DNA from 4 places in the Mammaliicoccus sp. D-M19 genome. Region 1 is predicted to be linked to each of the others. Evidence: riboswitches for the same ligand, from Rfam matches in the RefSeq annotation. Region 1 holds a riboswitch; each other region holds the start of a gene.
The links. Region 1 has a riboswitch for S-adenosylmethionine ahead of LQ675_RS08430 (M20 family metallopeptidase). Riboswitches for the same ligand answer to the same signal wherever they lie in the genome.
Positions count from the first base shown of each region.

Region 1 (5,224 bases):
ATAAAATCCTGTTTGACATCCCATTGGACTTACGTCTACCACTTTATCTGTATGGTTTCTAATGTTCTCAGCCATTAAATGTTCTAGGGAATGTAATGCAGGCATTTCCATATGTTCTTTGTTAGGTTGTTTAAATCGAATATCATATTTATGAATAACATCACCATTTTGTCCTTCTTTGATTCCCGCAAGTCTCACAAATGGTGCGTCTACTATCGTATGATCTAAATTAAAACTTTCAACATTCATTTTTGTCATGAAGATTCCTCCTTTGATTTCGGCATCATTATATCAAGTTAATTTTGAAAAAACAATCAATTCAGATTTCTTTTACTTTCTTTCTATGTTACTTTATAAGATAATATTAATAAATTATTCTGAAATTAGGTGATGAGATGGAGCGATTACGTGTAGTCCCATACGACAGTATATGGCAACACCTTTTTCTTGAAGAGAAAAAATATTTACAGTCGTTATTGAAAGAACATAGTATCAGCATTGAACATATAGGATCAACGGCTATTCCTGGATTATCTGCGAAGCCGATTATAGATATATTAATAGTTGTAAAAGATAGTAAATCGATTGATGAATTTACACATGAATTATCAGGTTTAGGATATGAATCTAAAGGAGAACGTGGTGTTATCGGTAATCGATATTTCAAAAAATATGATCAATACGGTGCAGTTTCTCACCATTTACATATTTATGATGAAGGTAGCCCACATATTTTAAGATTATTATCCTTTAGGGATTATTTAAGAACATTCAATGGTGAAAGAGAAAGATATAGTCGACTAAAGCACGACTTAGTGATTGAATTTCCTGATGACAGTGAACAGTACTATAAAGGCAAAGACAGCATGATTAAAGAATTTGAGAAAAAAGCAGAAAAATGGTACTTAAATTCCAATGATATTGCAACAAATCATTGACATATCCGAGTTAGACAGTTAGAATTAAATTCAAATTTCATACGAATTATCAAGAGAGACTGAGGGAAGGGCCCGATGAAGTCCAGCAACCTCCCATAATGGAAAGGTGCCAATTCCTGCAGTTTGTTACTGGAAGATAAAAGAACGATTGGCGCACTCCTTACAAAGTAGTGCGCTTTTATATTGGAAAGGTGAATCATTAATGAGTAACTTATCGCAAAATATTATTAATTATATAGAACAAAATAGACATTTATATTTATCAATGAGTCATCAAATTCATGAACGTCCTGAGTTAGGTAATGAAGAAGTATTTGCATCACGTTTATTAAGCGACCAATTAAAGAATCATCATTTTAAGATAGAGAAGAATATTGCGAAACATCCGACAGGTTTCATTGCAACGTATGACTCAGGAAAAGAAGGTCCAACTATTGCATATTTAGCAGAATATGATGCATTACCTGGTCTTGGTCATGCGTGTGGTCATAATATTATTGGAACCTCAAGTGTGTTAGCAGGTATCAGTTTGTCTAAAGTGATTGATCAAATCGGTGGCAAAGTTGTCGTGTTAGGTTGTCCTGCTGAAGAAGGAGGTATTAATGGTAGTGCTAAAGCAACTTATGTGAAAGCTGGGATTATCGATAATATTGATATTGCACTAATGGTTCATCCTGGCCATGAGACATACGTGACAGTGCCTTCATTAGCTGTAGATGTATTTGATGTTAAATTCTATGGACGAAGCGCTCATGCCTCTGAAAATGCTTTTGAAGCGGTTAATGCGTTAGATGCTATGTTATCTTTCTTTAATGGCGTGAGCATGTTAAGACAACAAATTAAAAAGACAGATAAAGTACACGGCGTTATATTAAATGGAGGTGAAGCAGCGAATATTATTCCTGATTTTACACATGCACGTTTCTACACACGTGCCACTTCACGTAAAGAATTAGATATCCTTACTGATAAAGTGAGGAAAATAGCTGAAGGTGCAGCTATACAAACAGGTGGTACATACGAATTAAGACCAATCCAAAATGGTGTAAATGAATTCGTGATTAATAAGCCTTTAGACGAATTATTTAGAAAGCACGCTGAACAAGTTGGTGAAGAAGTCATTGATGACGATTTTGGTTTTGGTTCTACAGATACGGGGAATGTAAGTCATATCGTACCGACTATACACCCACACATTAAAATTGGACCATCTAATTTAGTGGGCCATACGAAAGAATTTTGCCAAGCTGCTGCAAGTACAAAGGGCGATAAGGCATTAATTAATGGTGCTAAAATATTGGCCTCAATGGGATTAGAACTTATAGAGAATGTATCCCTTAGAAATGAAATCATTGAGCATCATCAAACATTAAGGGAGAACTTGTTATGAAAAAAGAATATAGGAAACCACTCAATTTAACGTTAAGAGATTTATATGAAGAAGATATTGTATATAATGCGAGACCTTCTTATGAAGATAATCCTTGGTTAAAAGCTGAAGAAGCACAATCTAATTTTTTAACAGCAAGAGAAATGATTATTAGTAACATGCCCATGATCGTTCATGAAGCATGTTTAACAGATAATGTTAAAAGAATTTTAAAGTTAGTAAATGTGGATATTCCGAGCAATATATATACTTTTAAAGATAGAACGCAATATGAACATTTACTACAACAGTTAACTGCTGAAAATAAAAAAATATTCTTCCAATATATACATGGTCAACATTTATGTAAAGATGAAGAATATGCAGTTTATAAACCTAAATTTATAGATTTAAATAATAAATCGAAAATTGAACAATGGACAGGTGGTAAATATTTACCGAAACGAGAAATTGTGAAAGCAGAAGAATTTGAGGCAGCTATTCAAAACTGGGATTTACCATTGGTCATTAAACCGGGAGACGAATTACCTACAGCAGGTGGGTATGGTGTAATGATTTGTTATAATGAAGCGGATTTAAAGAAAGCAACAAATCGAATTAAAGAAGCATCAGATACAAAATACATTATCATCGAACAATTTATCGAAGAAATTGAGAATTATTGTGTTCAATACGTCTATAGTGAAAAGACGGGTATACAATATATAGGTGCTGTAAAACAGCTTACAGATGAATATGGCTTCTACAATGGTAATGTTAATTCGAATCATGTACCACAAAGCGTGATTGAGGCTGGATACGAAATAATGAAAAACGGTGTTGAATATGGTTATAAAGGAGTGTCGGGCTTTGATCTTCTAGTAGATAAAAACCATGACGTATATGCGATTGATTTAAACTTCAGACAAAATGGTTCAACAAGCATGTTATTACTTAAAGATCGCTTGCATGAAGGTTTTCATAAATTTCTAAGTTATCATTCCACAGGCAATAACACACATTTCATCAATACAATTGAACAATTCATCAAAAATGGACTTCTCTATCCTCTTGCATACTATGATGGTGACTATTTCGGTAAAAACAACGTAAAATCAAGATTTGTTGGAATTTGGCATGCAGAAACTGAAGAAAAGGCATTAGAACAAGAGCAACTATTTCTAGATGCATTAAGTAGTCAAATTGAATAAAAAATTTTTTACAATTTAACTTAATTTATATTGACTTATACCTTATACGTATAATATATTTTATTGGGATTAAATATAAAGAAAAGGGTGGTAGAATGGCTATCCAGGATATGTCTAAATTTAAACAAATATTAACAAAAGAAAGATTTTATGTTGTGCTGAATGACCGTAAAATATTAAGAGACAATGATACAGATTACCGTCTTATTTGGTCAACGAAAGAAAGTGCAGAGTCATATTTGAAATCGTATGAAATTACTAAATACGATAAAATTATGGAGTTAGATTTAGATAGATTTGTTACATATGAAATGGATGATATCCTTGATGAAGGCGATCAATTCATTGTAGACAAATCCGAAGATAATGAAGGGTTAACTGTAGAAGCAATTCCATTCATAGAAGAAATCATGAGTGAATTAGATGATATCCGAATAGAAGAATTTGCAGAAGACATTTGCAACGAAAGCTATGTATACGGGTTAACAGTTAAAGGACAAAAACAATTTATTATCGTATCAGAAGAAGATGCAAGTCTACCAAACATGATGACAGTCTGGAGTACGCGTAAATTAGCAGAAAAAGTACATCGTGATGACTTTGAAGAATACGATATTATTGAAGTAGAAACAGAAGTCTTTGAAGAATGGTTAGAAGACTTGAAACAAGAAGACATCGCATTAGGAGTCAACTTAAAATCAGGCATGATCGGTACAGTAACAGATCCAAAAGCCATTTTAAACGCAATGCCTTGTTAAATAATTAAATAAATAATTGTAATTAAAAAAGACGCTCGCTATAAAGCAAGCGTCTTTTTTTGTCTTTCGAATTAATTGCAATTAATTAATAATATAATATTATTCGATTGTTGTAAAAGCGCTTTCAAGGAGTTATAATACTTTTAACATTATGATGGAAAAAATTAAAAAACTATGCGCTTTGTACCTTTTAAAGTAGGTGATAACAATTTTAAATTATATGAAACTACGAACAATGAGGATGCAATTATTAATAGTTTTTAGCATATTAATGATAATTGCATTGTTACATTTATACGATGCTTATCAAACTTATGGAATTAATAAGTTGTTAGAAAATACACCGTATACACAATCTTTATTATTTGATAGCTTTAGTGGCGTACCATTAATTTATTTACTAATAATGCCTTTAGCTGTATCTGTAGGTGTTAGCGACATATATATACAAGATCGTAAACAAAATTTGTTACATTATGCCTATATGTATCAATTAAGGAAGAATGTTGACTTAAAAGTGATTTTATATTCTAGTGTTGTTGCTGCGTTACTTGTAATTACACCTTTGATAATGAATTTTATTGGTGAATTTTTAATACTGCCGAATATATTACCAGAAAGATTTACTAATAAACCATTAGGGTTTTTTACAACTTATACATTAAATGCTTCTCTTTATTATGCTATGCCGATATTATATATTTTATTATATATTCTATTAGTTGGTATGTGGGCTGCCACTATGAATGTATTATCGATAACTCTTTCTTTATATACGAATAAGAGGATATATGCAATTATAGGGTCATTTATCTTTCAAATTATACTAATTATCTTGACTAATTTTACTGATCAACCATATATAGCGCCACCTATATACTTTTTGCTAGGAAAAACAGGATTTATGTATATAGATGTTTTGCCGATTTTGTTGACTTTTATTTTATA
Region 1 is NZ_JAJNHW010000003.1:64,893-70,116, reverse strand. Features, by position in the region: gene LQ675_RS08440 (S-ribosylhomocysteine lyase) at 1-258, opposite strand, end outside; gene LQ675_RS08435 (GrpB family protein) at 396-938, shown strand; SAM riboswitch class I at 982-1,081, shown strand; gene LQ675_RS08430 (M20 family metallopeptidase) at 1,141-2,328, shown strand; gene ldmS (L-aspartate--L-methionine ligase LdmS) at 2,325-3,518, shown strand; gene LQ675_RS08420 (DUF2750 domain-containing protein) at 3,614-4,276, shown strand; gene LQ675_RS08415 (hypothetical protein) at 4,518-5,224, shown strand, end outside.

Region 2 (5,224 bases), on a different contig from region 1:
TCATCAAGTTCTTTTTTCAATTGATCGACTTGCATTTGTGCACTACTAGCGTCTACTATATCTTTCGTTAATTCAATTCTTGTAAACATTAATGCGGTTTCAACTTGACCATATCTGCCAATATCTTCTTCTCGAACAATTTTTTCATTCTTTGTCCAAGTCGCATTTAATTGATTGTTGATCGTTTTTGCTTTTTCAAAATCTTTATCTGAAATCGCCTTTGTTATATTTTTAATCAATGGCTGCATTTCATTTTGTAACTGATCTCGTTTCTTCTGTTTATCAACAGGATTTAATACTTTTTCATAATCAATTAAATCAGAAGTCAGTGTATTTAGCGCACTTTCTCTATCTTTTTGAGACGTTGTTTTTTCAACTTTTTCAATATCTTGATCTATTTTTTTCACAAGTTTATGGTCTTTTTTATTCGTACTTTGCCAATTATCTTTAATCTCTTTGAAATGCTTGTCGAATGCTTTTTCGTCTTTATCTTGTATAGCCGATTTGGCATCTGTCACACTGATATAAATATCGCTTAAACTCGTTTCTGCTTTAGCGGTCAAAGATAACAGCATAAATAGTATTGCGACTAAACTAAATACGATTGAATAACGTTTCACCTAAATATCCTCCTTCTTGGACACCTGGTAAACATAGAAAAATACCTGAACCTCGATGTGTAATATATTCATTTAATTTATCAATGGCACCCATTTTACTTTGGATTTTAATAAATTGTTCAGGTGATTTTTGAAATGCTAGGAAGAGTAATCCTGCATCAAAAGCGCCTGTGTTTGCGTTTATACCATCTGAATATGAAAAAGATCTTCTTAATAAATTTGTTTTAGATGCTTTTGCTAAACTGACATGTGACTCTTTTTCTATCAAGTTCTCGCCATTTTTATCTTTAATATCAGGGTCAAATGTATCAAATTCTTTTTCTTTACCAATTGGTGAACCAGAATGACGGTATCTACCAAATGTAGCTTCTTGTTCACCTAAAGCCGTTCTATCCCATGTTTCTAACAACATTTGAATTCTTCTTGCGACTAAATATGAACCATTTTCAGCCCAACCATCTTGTATAAAGACATACTCATTTAAATCATTTTTATTTTGGACATCAGGATTACCTGTTCCATCTTTAAAAGAGAATAAATTTCTTGGCGTTTCTTTTTTACCATCTTTCTCTTCAAATGAGGTAAATCCTGCTTGGCTCCACTTCATTGAAACTTCACCTTTAGCCACTCTAATTAAGTTTCTGATAGCATGAAAATTAACTTGCGGATCATCTGAACATGCTTGTATACAAATGTCTCCACCTGAATAGTTGTCATCAATTTGGTCTTTAGGAAAATGTGGTAAATCTTTTAATAAATCTGGTTTATGCTTTTTCAATCCAACTTTCTCAAAGAATGAAGGACTTATACCAAAAGTAAGAGACAGACGACTGGCATCTAAGCCAATCGCCTCCCCTGTATCTGGACTTGGTAACATTTTGTTTTTACCAAGCTCTTTTACATATTCACCATTCATTAAATGGACACTATAATTTGTCCATACTTTAAACATTTCTTTAACATCTGAAACTGACATTTTGTTAATGCTCAGAACGACAAAGTAAATATGTTTTTGTTGTTCTGTCGTGATGCCAGACTGGTATTTACCATAAAAATTGATTTTATTTTTTACGCCTTTTTTATCTTTAGCAAAGTATTGAGATGCAAGAAAAGTACCACCTACACCAGTAGAACCTATCAGTAAACCTGCACCTCCAACACCAGCAAGCTTTAGAAAATCCCTTCTAGCTATATGATTTTCATTATTAGACATCAATCATCACTCCGTAATAACAGCCATTTGACTTAAAGATTCCCCTAATTTATCAACAGCTTCAGAAAGTTTTTTCGTTTCATCTTTAGATAGTTTCGTATAATCTTCATATCCACCATCTTTAGTCTTATACTGATCTAATAATTTATTAACATTATCAAATCTTTCTTGTGTTGTGTCAGCAAGCTTTTTATCTTTATCTGCTACTTTATCTTTAAATATTTCAAAGATTTTTTCTGCCCCTTCAATGTTTGCTTTAAAGTCATATAAATCTGTGTGTGAATAAATTTCTTCTTCACCTGTAATTTTAGAGCTAGATACTTCATTTAATAAGTCGATTGAACCTTGTAACATTAATTTAGGTGTCACATCTACTGTATCTACTTTTGCACGTAATTCTTTCGTATCTTTTAATAATTGATCAGCAACTGGTGCCATATCTTTAGTAGTATTATCTTCCCATAGTGCTTTTTCAATTTTGTGATAACCTGACCATTCGTCTTCTTTATTTTCTTCTTTCATATCTGCTAAACGTGCATCAATTTTCGGATCTAAATCACCGAAACTTTCAGCAACTGGCTCAGATCTTTCATAGTACATACGAGCTGTAGGATAAATTTCTTTCGCTTTTTCGATATCGTCTGCTTTAACCGCTTCAACGAATTTTTCAGTATCCGCTAAGAATTTATCCAATTGTTCAGTTGTAAAATCTTTATAAGCTTTTGTTTCTTTTGAGAAATCCGCTTTTTCAGACTTTTTCGTTTCCTTTGTTTCTTTTTTATCTTCATTTTCTTTCTTATCAGCGCTATTCCCACACGCTGTTAAAATTAAAGTACTTGCTAATAAAGTTGTTGCTAACTTTTTCATCATAACACTCCCCATCTAATTGATTATCATTATCATCTTTAATTTATGCCTATAATGTGTAATAGTCAATAAAAATTTTATAGAATTCATGAAAAATACAAATATAAGTCTGTACTTATAGTATTTAGAAACCTTAATTTTTTTAGGATTTCTTTGAAATCATTAATTGAGAATGATAATCATTAAGAGAGCACAAAAAAACATAGGATAAAATGAATTATCCTATGCCTATTAATATATTAATCTGTTTCTTGTTCGAGAATTTCTTTAGATTTAGCATCAATTGTAAATTCTGTTGATTCTTTATTACCTTCTTTTAATTCAATAGAATAAACAAGTTTTCCGTTATCTTCACTTAGTGACCATTCTTTTATATCACCTTTAGCTTTGTCTTGTGCTACTTTGAGTGCATCTTCAAATTTAGCGACATCTGATAATTTGAATGTTTGGTCATTATCATCACTATCTTCTTGTTCTTTTTCAACATTCGTAACAGATTTATCATCTGCATTTATCAGTACTTTATTTTCATTTGTTCCATCAACTAATTCAACTTTATAACTCCAATCACCTGTTTCTTTTTCAAACGATAAATCTTTAAGTTCACCTTTTGATTCTTTTTGTGCAGCTTTTACAGCATCTTCTGGAGAGACTTTAACGTCTTCCCATTTAACTGTATTTTCAGTTGCTTTGTCAGAACTTTGATCATCATCTGTGTTTTGATCGTCGTTACTATTTTCTTTAGTTGTTTGTTCAGTTTTTTCATCATTTTGATTATCTTTTTTATCATTGTTATCATCGTCACTATTACCACATGCTGCTAACACGATACCTGCTGACAATAATAAAGAAAGCATTTTATACTTCATATTCTATTCCTCCTATGCTTCATATTCATTTAATATATAGACCATCTCAAACTTTTTAAACATTTAACTTTTTAAAATTAGACAAAATACAATTAATTCGTTATGATTAAGAAACAATAAAATAGCTCGTAGTCTTATTAAGAGTAGGCGGAGGGAATTGGCCCGATGAAACCTCAGCAACAGGCGTATGTACTGTGCTAAATCCAACAAGTTTAACTTGAAAGATAAGAAGATTCTCTAAACAGCTCTTCTTAATCTTAAGATGAGCTGTTTTATTGTAACTATTAAATTAGGAGGCAATAAGTATGAGAACAAGAGACGATATTTTATCAGAACTATTAGAATTAAAGGCAAATCCACCAAAAAGCTTTTCAGGCTCAATAGCTAAGACCCAGAAGAAGAACTCATTAATCCAAGAGTTATGCAGAGTTGAGAACACAATACTTCAACCAACTTCAGATTCTGAACATCAAAATGTTCAATTCGGTGACTTTGAAATTAATATTAAAATAACTAAAAAATAAGCAAAAAAGGAGTAGGACTATATTTTTCGTCCTACTCCTTTTTTATGATTCCATAATGATTTGCATTGCTACAAATTTTGCGACTTGATTACCATTTGCTGCTGCGTCTATAAGTTGAGATGCCATGAAATCTTTACTCTCTCCTGCTACAAACAATCCTGGTACAGATGATTCACCTAACTCGTTTATTTTTATTTTTCCGTTGTCTTCTCTTTCAATATTGAGCCCTTTTAAAAATTCAAAATCAGTATCCCACTTTACACCAATGATTGCACCGCTTCTATTGATTCGTTCACCATTTTTAAAGATAACTTCATTAATTTGTCCTTTATGATGTTTAAATTCAGCTACTTCGCTTTCTACTAATGTGATATGTTTACTTTCAATAAACGCTTTATCTTCTTCAGTTAATAATGAAAAATCACGACTACTTATAACGATATCGTCTGTCCAATTGTTAATAAGCATCGCCATATGTTTCACATGTTCAGGTTGAACAGCTACAAGTAATGGTTTATGTCTCAATTCATATCCATCACACCATGGACAATAAAAGACAGATTTGCCATAACTTTCTTTTAAACCTTCAATTTCTGGTAATGTTTCTCGCAATCCTGTACATACCATAATTTTTTTAGCTTTATATTGTTGATTGGCTGTTTCAACAATAAAATAATGCTCTTCTTTCAATATGTTTAACACCGTGTCATTGATACGTGTTACATCATCATATTGATCAACATCATGTTCTCCTTTAGCTCTCAATTCTTCTGGTCTTACACCGTCTTGTGTTAAAAATGCATGTGAATGCTGTGTCACTTTATTTCTCGCATTATTATTGTCTATCATTAATGTCTTCTTTAAAGCTCTTCCTAACGTGAGTGCACTCGCTAATCCTGCTGGCCCTCCACCTATTACGATACAATCAAACATGGTATTTCCACCTTTCATAACTATTATAGAGTCGTAATATCTATAATTTATAGATAAAAAAAAGATTTAACTTACATTAAATCTTTTAAAGTTTTATTTTTCAAAGCTTGCGTCATTTCATCTTCAGCTGAAGTTAATATCGCTTGTATTTTACATTCAGGACCGTGATCAAAACTATCTTCAAGCGTACTTTGATGA
Region 2 is NZ_JAJNHW010000001.1:778,739-783,962, forward strand. Features, by position in the region: gene LQ675_RS04035 (FTR1 family iron permease) at 1-620, opposite strand, end outside; gene efeB (iron uptake transporter deferrochelatase/peroxidase subunit) at 595-1,833, opposite strand; gene efeO (iron uptake system protein EfeO) at 1,840-2,700, opposite strand; gene LQ675_RS04050 (PepSY domain-containing protein) at 2,940-3,569, opposite strand; SAM riboswitch class I at 3,701-3,800, shown strand; gene LQ675_RS04055 (hypothetical protein) at 3,875-4,093, shown strand; gene LQ675_RS04060 (NAD(P)/FAD-dependent oxidoreductase) at 4,136-5,026, opposite strand; gene LQ675_RS04065 (RrF2 family transcriptional regulator) at 5,098-5,224, opposite strand, start outside.
Region 2: it holds a riboswitch for S-adenosylmethionine, as region 1 does, so the genes downstream of both, LQ675_RS04055 (hypothetical protein) here and LQ675_RS08430 (M20 family metallopeptidase) in region 1, are expected to answer to the same signal.

Region 3 (5,224 bases), on a different contig from region 1:
GAAATGGTGAGATATGAAAGACCTGAAGATTCATTTAAAGCACTAGAAGAATTAACTCAACACGCTGAAAATATTTTACAAGCTTTAGAATTACCATACAGAACTGTGAACTTATGTACAGGGGATATTGGATTTGGAAGTTCTAAAACATATGATATAGAAGTATGGCTACCAAGTTACAACGATTATAAAGAAATCAGTTCATGTTCAAATATGACAGATTTCCAAGCACGAAGAGCAAATATAAGATTTAAACGAAGCAAAGATGCGAAACCAGAATACGTACACACACTAAACGGAAGTGGATTAGCAGTAGGTCGTACATTTGCTGCAATCGTTGAAAACTACCAAAATGAAGACGGTACAATCACTGTACCTGAAGTATTAGTACCATTTATGGGCGGCTTAAAAACAATTGAATTATAAGTGAGTTAAATCTCACAAAAAGGGTAATCATATATTGGTTACTCTTTTTTTGATTTAATGCTTGAATATACTTTTTATATTTGATATACTAAGTATACAAAATAAATAAAGGGAGTTTTGACAGATGACTAATTTCAATTTCGACAAAGCACACAGTAGTTTAGAATTTACAGTAAAACATTTAATGGTATCTCGCGTTAAAGGTACTTTTGAAGATTATAACGTAGAAGTATCAGGAGATATTAATGACCTTTCTACATTAAAAGCAACAGTTACAATAAAAGCAGATTCAATCAATACTAAAAACGCTGACCGTGACGCTCACTTAAAATCAGCTGACTTCTTTAGTGCAGATGAAAATCCAAATATTACATTTGAATCAAAATCAATCAGTGAAGATTCAATTACAGGTGATTTAACAATCGCTGGCGTAACACACGAAGAAACATTTGACGTTGATTTCAACGGCGTAAGTAAAAACCCATTAAATGGTGAAACAGTAACAGGTTTCGCAGTAACTGGTAAAATCGACCGCGAAAAATACGGCGTATCATTTAACCAAGCATTAGAAACTGGTGGCGTGATGATCGGTAGAGATGTTAAATTCGAGGCAAGTGCAGAATTCGGTTTAAGTGAATAATTTATATAGATAATCAAACAGTAGAAATTCATTCAATTGAATTTCTGCTGTTTTTTATATGGTTTGAGATATAAATATAAGTGCACGAAGACTGAGAGATATCGTGCGCTAAGGTACAAAATCAAGGTATAACGCACGAAGACTTGATCATCTATGGCCATCTAAGCCCAAATGATTAATCCAGTATCAAATTGATTAATTATTTTCCGAATATTTAATCAAGTGTTATTGATAAAGTAATATAGGTATGATAAAACTAATACATATTAAAATTCTTTAGAGGTAAGTAAGATTGAGGTTAGACAAACGTTAGACTTACCTTTAACTGTAGATTGGAGGCATCGTTGTGACAAGTACGAGTATTACGAATAAAGGTTTGTTCCTTCAAGGTGTTAAAGATTGTATACCAACTATGCTTGGATACTTTAGTGTTGCATTAGCTTTTGGTATCGTCGGTATTTCATCTGGTTTATCTATTTTGGAAATTGCATTGTTGTCTATTTTTGTCTATGCGGGTGCTGCTCAATTTATTATATGTGCGTTGGTCGCCATCCACTCCCCTATTTCAGCAATTCTATTGACGGTATTTTTTGTTAACTCAAGAATGTTTCTTCAAAGTTTGGCTTTAGTCCCAGCATTTAAAGGAAATGGTTTTTGGTCGAATATAGGAATAGGCACACTTGTAACGGATGAGTCATTCGGTGTTGCGATTACGAAATATGTGAAAGAGAAATCGCTCAATGCGACTTGGATGCATGGTTTAAATATTTCAGCTTATTTATTATGGATTGTCACATCTATTATTGGCGGTTTAGTCGGTAACTTAATACCTAAACCTGAAATGTTTGGCCTCGATTATGCTTTAACAGCGATGTTTATATTTTTATTAATTGCTCAGTTTGAAACGATACATAAAAGCAAAGTCTTAGTATATCTTTATTTAATATTATTAACGATTGTATGCATGCTTATTCTGACATTATTTATGCCAACTTATTTATCCATTATTGTGTCGACAATTATTGCTTCTGTCGTAGGGGTGGTGTTTGATAAATGAGTATATCGATGTATTTAATTTTAATTACGATAAGTTGTTTTGTTTTAACTTGGATTATCCGTGTTTCTCCATTTGTATTGTTATCAAAAGCGGACTTACCTGAAAGTGTGATCAAGTGGTTACAATATGTGCCGGTATGTCTCTTTACGGCATTAATACTAGAAGGCATGTTAAATCAAGAAGGCAATGCGGGGTTTACGTTAAATTTTGAGAGTATTATAGTCGCGATACCAACAATTCTAATAGCACTCATATTTAAAAGTTTAACGATTACAGTTATAGCTGGTATGTTTATTATGGCGATTGTGAGATTAGTCTTTTAATTTCATTCGTTAACTTATTGAAAGAAATGCTCATTTCTAGTATTCTTAATATAAATTACATAGCAAAGCTTATTCAGAGAAGTTGAGGGAATTGGCCCGACGACACTTCAGCAACCGGTCATAATAGATACGGTGCTACTACCAACGAGTATACTCGCATAATAAGGATGATGAGGACTTCTTACTTCTTTGACGAGTAAGAAGTCTTTCAATTTAAATAAGAGGGGGGTTTTAATGTGATTATTTCTCGAGAAACAGGCATAGTAGATCTTGGACATTTTGAAACAGAATCTGGTGAAGTGATTGATAACTTGAAACTTCAATATGAGTATGTGGGTTATAAAGGCCAGCCACTCGTTGTAGTTTGTCATGCGCTAACAGGCAACCATTTAACATATGGTGATGATGAGCATGCAGGTTGGTGGCGTGAAATTATAGATGGCGGTTACCTTTCAATTAATGATTATCAATTTATAACATTTAATGTAATTGGCAGTCCTTATGGATCAAGTTCAAGATTGAATACTCCAAATTTCCCGGAACATTTGACGATGAGAGATGTTGCGAAAGCAAACATATTAGGATTGAAACAATTTGGCTATGAAAAAATTGATGTATTAATTGGTGGCTCTTTAGGTGGTATGCAAACGTTAGAAATGCTTTATGACGGTTCGATTGAAGTGAAAAAAGCAGTCATATTAGCTGCTACAGAGAAGACTTCATCATATAGTAGAGCGTTTAATGAGATTGCAAGACAAGTCATTCATATGAACGGACAAGATGGTTTAAGCATCGCAAGACAACTTGGCTTTTTAACGTATCGTTCAAGTAAAGATTACGAATCAAGATTTTCTGCAGATGATGTTGTAAGCTACCAAAAATATCAAGGCAATAAATTTAAAGAAGTATTTAACAAAGACTGCTATTTAACATTGTTAGATGTTTTAGACAGTCACGACATATTTAGAGGACGAGATGATGTTGAGGAACGTCTACTTCAACTAGAAACGAAAGTATTAACATTAGGATTTGCGGATGATTTATTATATCCAGATGACCAAGTGAGAGCTTTAGGTCGATTCTTTAAGTATCATAGACATTTCTATGTGCCAGACAACGTGGGCCATGATGGGTTTTTATTGAATTTTGGAGATTGGGCACCTAACGTTTATCATTTCTTAAAATTATATAAATTTAAAGCACGCTGATATCAACTTAAAAGTCACCTACATTGTTTTAAAGGATAAAAATCTGTAAAATAGAGAAAGATGTTTAATTTAGATTGGGAAGTGAAAAATTTGTCTTTTAAAGTCGATATAAAAGCGACAATCATAGCAACACTTATACTAGTTCTAAGTGCCGCTATTATAAACTTTGTACCATTATTAGCAATATTGATCATACCATTTATTACGATACCAGGAACGATTCTTTGGTATCGCTCTAAACCGTCCTTTTTTGTGACGGTTGTCATAACGTTATGTGCAACTGTGTTATTTAATCATGTATTCTTATTAACTGCCATGACACTTGTTATTTTTATGAGTGTATTTATTGGGCAGTTACTTATTGAGCGTACATCTAAAGAACGTATTTTGTACTTAGTGACAACATTTATGAGTATTTTAACGATAGGTAGTGTGTTAATTTTACAAATTACGGGAAACTTACCTTTAACGAGCAAGTTCTTTAATCAGTACCATGATGTATTAGTGTCGTATTTTCAAATGGGTGGTAATATAACAACTGAAATTGAAGAATCTTTACAAGTTTCATTAGAAATATTACAAGCGAGCATTCCTGGGTATATAGTATTATGGGTATTCTTATTTGTGCTTGTGAATTTAGTTGTGACGTTTCCGATTTTAAGAAAATTCAAAGTCGCAACACCTGTGTTCAGACCATTATTTATGTGGCAAATCAACAGAAGCGTTGCATTCGTTTTTGTGATTACAGTACTTGTGAGCTTGTTTGTCACGAAAGATAATGTAGTGGCGTATGGCATAGTCACTAACTTACAATTTGTGTTAGAATGGGTTATATTTATACAAGCATTATCGTTGTTCCATTTATTTGTAAAAGTTAAAAAATTACCAATTATAGTAGGTGTCATCATCTTTGTATTGGCATTTATATTTAAACCATTTGCGTACTTATTCGGATTAATGGATATTTGGTTTAACTTGAAACAACGTATAAAAAAGTAAATTGAGGTGAGTTTATGAACCGTCAATCTGTTAAAAAAGCCCTAATATTTCCGTACATTATTATGATGATATTAGCTTTGGTGCTAGTCGTATTCAGTTTTTTTAATTCAATATTTTGGGCGATTATTTCGACGGTTGCTACGATAATTCTAATTGCAGTAAGCATATTTTTTGTTAGACAGAGCTTTTTGAAATTAGATTTATATATTGGGAGTTTAGCCGGTAGAATTACGAAAAGTAAAACAAGTGCAGTCAGTGACTTACCAATAGGCGTCATATTATTAGACAAAAATGACCATATCGAATGGATTAATAATTTTGTTAATAAACGATTAGAACGAGACGTTTTAGACGAACCAATTAACGAAGTATTTCCGAATATCTTAAAAAGATTAGAAAATACTTCAGAAGTAGAGATTGAAGAAGGATCATACAAATATAAAGTCACTTATACTGAAGATGAACAGTCTATTTATCTGTTTGATATTACTGAATCTTCCCGTGTATATGAATTATATGAAAATGAAAAACCAATCATAGCAACTATTTTCTTAGATAACTTTGATGAAAT
Region 3 is NZ_JAJNHW010000009.1:66,252-71,475, forward strand. Features, by position in the region: gene serS (serine--tRNA ligase) at 1-426, shown strand, start outside; gene LQ675_RS13245 (YceI family protein) at 551-1,066, shown strand; gene LQ675_RS13250 (AzlC family ABC transporter permease) at 1,479-2,123, shown strand; gene LQ675_RS13255 (AzlD domain-containing protein) at 2,120-2,446, shown strand; SAM riboswitch class I at 2,513-2,614, shown strand; gene metX (homoserine O-acetyltransferase MetX) at 2,686-3,654, shown strand; gene LQ675_RS13265 (DUF2232 domain-containing protein) at 3,736-4,653, shown strand; gene LQ675_RS13270 (DHH family phosphoesterase) at 4,668-5,224, shown strand, end outside.
Region 3: it holds a riboswitch for S-adenosylmethionine, as region 1 does, so the genes downstream of both, metX (homoserine O-acetyltransferase MetX) here and LQ675_RS08430 (M20 family metallopeptidase) in region 1, are expected to answer to the same signal.

Region 4 (5,224 bases), on a different contig from region 1:
AACTGCCATTGGCTCTAAATGTACGTTACCTGCTGATTCAATTTTATATCCTTTTTCTTTTGATTCAGTTTTTAAGTATGGTGTATGTTGGAAGAAGTTAGCATCAAGTTCACCTTTATCTAATAATTTGTTAGGTGTTGTGTAATCATTGATTGTCTTGATTTCTAAGTCATAACCTTCTTTTTTAAGAAGTGGTTTAGCTTCTTCTAAAATTTCAGCATGAGGTGCTGGTGATGCACCAATTTTAATTGTTTCGTTCTTTTCTTTCTTGTCGCCACTACCGCCACCACATGCTACTAGTACGACTGTTAAAATTGAAATAAATAATAACCCAAATACTTTTTTCATAAAAAACACTCCTTAACGTTTATCAATTCTTTTTACAATTAAATCTCCAATAAATTGGATGACAAAAACAATAATTAAAATAAAGATTGTTGAAATTAAAATGACGTCATTTTGATTTCGTGTAAATCCAGTTAGGTAAGCTAAGTTACCTAACCCCCCTGCACCAATTACACCGGCTATAGCAGTTGATCCAACTAAAGCAATAGCTGTAACTGTGATTCCCGATACTAAAGCAGGTAATGATTCTTTTATTAATACTTTTCGAACGACTGTCCAAGTAGTAGCACCCATTGAAACTGCCGCTTCAATAACACCTTTATCAATTTCTTTCATGCCGATTTCAACAAGTCGCGCATAAAATGGTGATGCACCAATAATCAATGCTGGTAAAGCGCCTTTAGGTCCACTAATTGTACCTAGTAAGATGTCCGTAAAAGGTAGTAATAATAATATTAAAATGATAAATGGAATAGCTCTAAATAGGTTCACAACAAATGAAACGATTGAATAGAATACACGTGAACTTTTAGATGTTCCTCTTGATGTTAAAAATAGTAAAGTTCCTAAGATTAATCCAAATACTAAAGTAAATACTGTAGAAATAATCGTCATATATAACGTTTCATACAATGCTTCCCATACAGCATCCCATCGTACGTTAGGCATCGTGACCATTTCTGTTATGATATCTCCAAATGATTTATTCACCTACGTTCACCTCTACTTTCACGCCTAGATTATTCAATTCTTGCTTAATTGCTTCTTTAGAATAATCTCCTTGAGGTAAATGAACGATCATATGTCCAAATGTACCATTTTGAGTTAATTTAACGTCACCTTCGATAACGTTAATATCGATATTATAAGTTTTTATAATTTTCGCTAACACTGGATCAGAACTTGTTCCACCAACGAAGTTTAATTTCCAAATTTCACCATTTGATTGTTCTTTCTTAAAGTCATGTAAAGTTCTTTGTAAATCATCTGCTTTAAGATCATCTTTAACGAATCGTTGTGTAACATAAGTTTGAGGGTTATTAAATACGTTAATAACTTCTCCCTCTTCAACAAACTTACCGTTCTCCATGACTGCTACGTGGTCACAAATTTTTCTAATGACATGCATTTCATGTGTGATTAATATGATAGTTAAATCCAGTTCTTTATTAATATCTACTAATAAATCTAATATTTCATCAGTAGTTTGCGGATCGAGTGCACTTGTTGCTTCGTCACATAATAAGACATGTGGATCATTAGCTAGTGCACGGGCAATACCAACTCTTTGTTTTTGCCCTCCTGATAATTGTGAAGGATATGCATTCTCGCGTCCTTCTAATCCAACTCTTTTAATGAGTGCCTTTGTTCTCTCATTAATTTCACTTTTAGATACACCAGCGATTTCTAATGGAAATGCGATGTTATCTTTAACTGTTCTAGACCAAAGTAAGTTGAAATGTTGGAAAATCATGCTTACTTTTTGTCTTTTTAATCTGAGGTCTTGCTTTGATAATTGACCGATATTCGCACCGTCTACAATTACTTCTCCCTCAGTTGGTGTTTCTAGGCCATTAAACATACGTATAAGCGTACTTTTACCTGCACCAGAAAAACCAATTACACCATATATACTTCCTTTATCTATGTTTAAGTCAACATGGTCAACAGCTGTTATGTTACCTTTTTTTGTTTTGAAAGTTTTAACAACTTTATTTAATTCGATCAAATCTGCTGCCTCCTAATCTCTAAATTAAAAACGCCTCACTCTTTAAAATAAGAGAAAGGCGTCAAAAATTGTCTTTCTCTCATCTCCAAAAGTTAACACTTTTTGTGAATTGGCACCATTTCATATTTATATGACGGTTGCCGGGCTTCAAAGGGCACATCCCTCCACCACTCTTGATAAGAGTTATTACGTATTTAATTAAATTCATACTATCATGATAAGTTTTTATCGTCAATAACTTTTTGAATATTCTCTACAATATACGGAACAGACTGAAAGGCATAAATGCGACGGATAACTTGATCTTTATGCATGATAAAAAGTACGGGTACTGACATGATTTCAAATTCTTTACAGAATTCTGGGTAAAAATTCAAGTCACACTTATTAATAGGTAATTGTGTCACTTGGTTTGCAATATCTAACATGCGTTCTGATATTTTGCACGTTCCACATGTTGGCGTATATCCAAATAATAAATGGATATCTTTATCAAAATGCTTGTATATATCGTTCAATATTTCTGTGTGTTTCATGGTAACGATACTTCCCTTTCAATACAAAATCATTCTTAACAATAAATCCATGATAGTTTAACACATTCGCTAAATATTGTCTTGGACAGCGCGCTACTTCAGAAAATGTAGAATCTATATAAATATGCTGACTTTCACTTGCATATTTCTTAAACCATTTTCTAATTTTCTTACCTTCTTTATCTTGATCTACTAAGACATATACTTGAGAACCATATATCTCTTCAAGTAGCTCATCCATTTTTTCGACACCCATCGTTCCATGGGTACAAATGATATGAACATGATCATTTAATACTTCTTCCACTCGTTTTTTATCAGAAATACCTTCTACGATTATAATCTTTTTAATCATCGCCATGAATATCACCTTCTACAAATGAGATAGTATTGCTGTTCAGTTTCATAATAAATATTTCAAAAAAACTCCATGACACATCAGTATCGTGGAGTTTAATGTTATGTTATTCACCTATCATTTCACTATAAGCGTCTGCATCTAATAATTCATCTAATTGAGCTTTATCAGATAGTTCAACTTTGACCATCCAAGCTTTATCATATGATGATTCATTAACAAACTCAGGGCTGTCTTCTAGTTCTTCGTTTACTTCAACGACTTTACCAGATAATGGTGCATATAGTTCAGAAACTGTTTTAACAGATTCTACACTACCGAATGAATCTCCACTAGTTAATTCGTCACCTTCTTCTGGCAACTCAACAAACACAATGTCCCCTAATTCTGATTGAGCAAAATCAGTAATACCGATAGTTACGATATCTCCATCTACTTTTACCCATTCATGTTCTTTTGAATATTTTAACTCACTAGGCACTGTCAAAGTAATCCCCTCCTATATGTAATTCAATTATAATCATGACATAAAGCCATTATTCAAGCAACTATTTTTATAACCAAGTTTGACGATATTCGTCTTCATTAAAACCAAGTGTCACTTTATTTCCTAAAACGGCTAAAGGTCTTTTAATTAACATGCCATCAGATGCTAATAAATCAAACTTTTCGTTGTCTGATAAATCATCCATTTTATCTTTTAATCCCAATTCGCGATATTTAGCGCCTCGAGTATTAAATAATTGATTTACATTGATGTCTGTACCATCAATGATATCTTTTAATTCTTTAGCTGTTGGTGTTAATTGAGTAATATCAATCGGTTCAAAACTGGCACCGTTCATTTCTAAGAACTTTGCTGCTTTTTTACAAGTTGTACAATTAGGATATTGATAAAATTTTATCATGTCTTTACCTCCATATGTCTATTTAATTTCATTATAACAATATTAGTACAGAACATGTAGTAATGAGTTAAATATTTTTTTAAATATTAGAAATAAGATATACTTACCTTATAATCATTATTTCTAAGGAGCAGAATAAATATGAGAACAATAAGTCAATATGCTGAATTTGAAGAGATTACACAAAGTGATGAACCAGTTGTCGTTAAATTCTTCGCAGATTGGTGCCCAGATTGCACTAGAATGAATCAATGGATCGATCCAATTATTGATGAATACAATCAATACAATTGGTATCAAATTAATCGTGACCAAGTTCCTGAAGCAGCAACTGAAAATGATGTAATGGGTATTCCAAGTTTATTAGTATTTAAAAACAACGAAAAACTTGCACACTTACATTCAGCAAATGCAAAAACACCAGAAGATGTTAAAGCATTCTTAGCTGAGAACTTAAAATAATCATATTAAAACCCACAATTGCGCTCACGAACTCATTTGTGGGTTTTCTTTTTACCATTCAGTAATTAATGATTTATTTTTTCTTTCCATCACTTTAACACTTGAATCTTTTTCAGTTAAATATAAAAATCCACATACATCTTCATCATCATGAGCGCCGACTGTTTTTCTAAATGATGGATTAAAGATAAATGCAGGTGTTTTCCAACATGAGCCCATTTCCTCATCATGCATTAATAACATTAAGTTTTGTACAAATGCGCCGATTGCCATTTGATTTTCAAGGTTTTCTTTTTGTCTTGAGTCTCGTTTTGACAATATGACAAACATGCCACCAACTTTAGTAACTTTATTAATATATTTTTCTTGTTTAGCTGGATCATTAACAAATGCCGATTCAGCAACTTCTTCAGCAAATTCAGGAATTTGTTTTTTATGAATATACACAAGTCTCCAAGGTTCTCTCATACCATGGTTCGGCGCGTATGTTGCTAAATCAACTAAAGAAAATACTTTTTCTTCGTCTATATACATTTCATAATCATAATTTTTGACGCTTCTTCTTTCTTTAATCGCTTTCTTTAATTCCATTATTTACACTCCTAATTCATTGATAATTATTATCAATTGTATCATAAAATAAAGAAGCGAGATAGAAATCTAAAATTGTCTCAAAAGATTTCTACACTCGCTTCATAATTATTATGCATAATGCAGTGATTAATTTTGATATAAAGCTAACTGCTCTTTAATATCTTTAACATGAATTTGACCTGGTGCTGCTTCTTTACCAACAAAACCGTAAGTAAATTTAGATCCAAACATACCACCAGTAATTCTTGTCATCTTACCTAATTCACCCATCGAGATACCGATTACATCAATA
Region 4 is NZ_JAJNHW010000001.1:573,804-579,027, forward strand. Features, by position in the region: gene LQ675_RS02915 (MetQ/NlpA family ABC transporter substrate-binding protein) at 1-348, opposite strand, end outside; gene LQ675_RS02920 (methionine ABC transporter permease) at 361-1,056, opposite strand; gene LQ675_RS02925 (methionine ABC transporter ATP-binding protein) at 1,049-2,074, opposite strand; SAM riboswitch class I at 2,151-2,257, opposite strand; gene LQ675_RS02930 (thioredoxin family protein) at 2,287-2,610, opposite strand; gene LQ675_RS02935 (toprim domain-containing protein) at 2,567-2,971, opposite strand; gene gcvH (glycine cleavage system protein GcvH) at 3,075-3,455, opposite strand; gene LQ675_RS02945 (arsenate reductase family protein) at 3,523-3,876, opposite strand; gene LQ675_RS02950 (thioredoxin family protein) at 4,018-4,338, shown strand; gene LQ675_RS02955 (nitroreductase family protein) at 4,390-4,929, opposite strand; gene aroD (type I 3-dehydroquinate dehydratase) at 5,059-5,224, opposite strand, start outside.
Region 4: it holds a riboswitch for S-adenosylmethionine, as region 1 does, so the genes downstream of both, LQ675_RS02925 (methionine ABC transporter ATP-binding protein) here and LQ675_RS08430 (M20 family metallopeptidase) in region 1, are expected to answer to the same signal.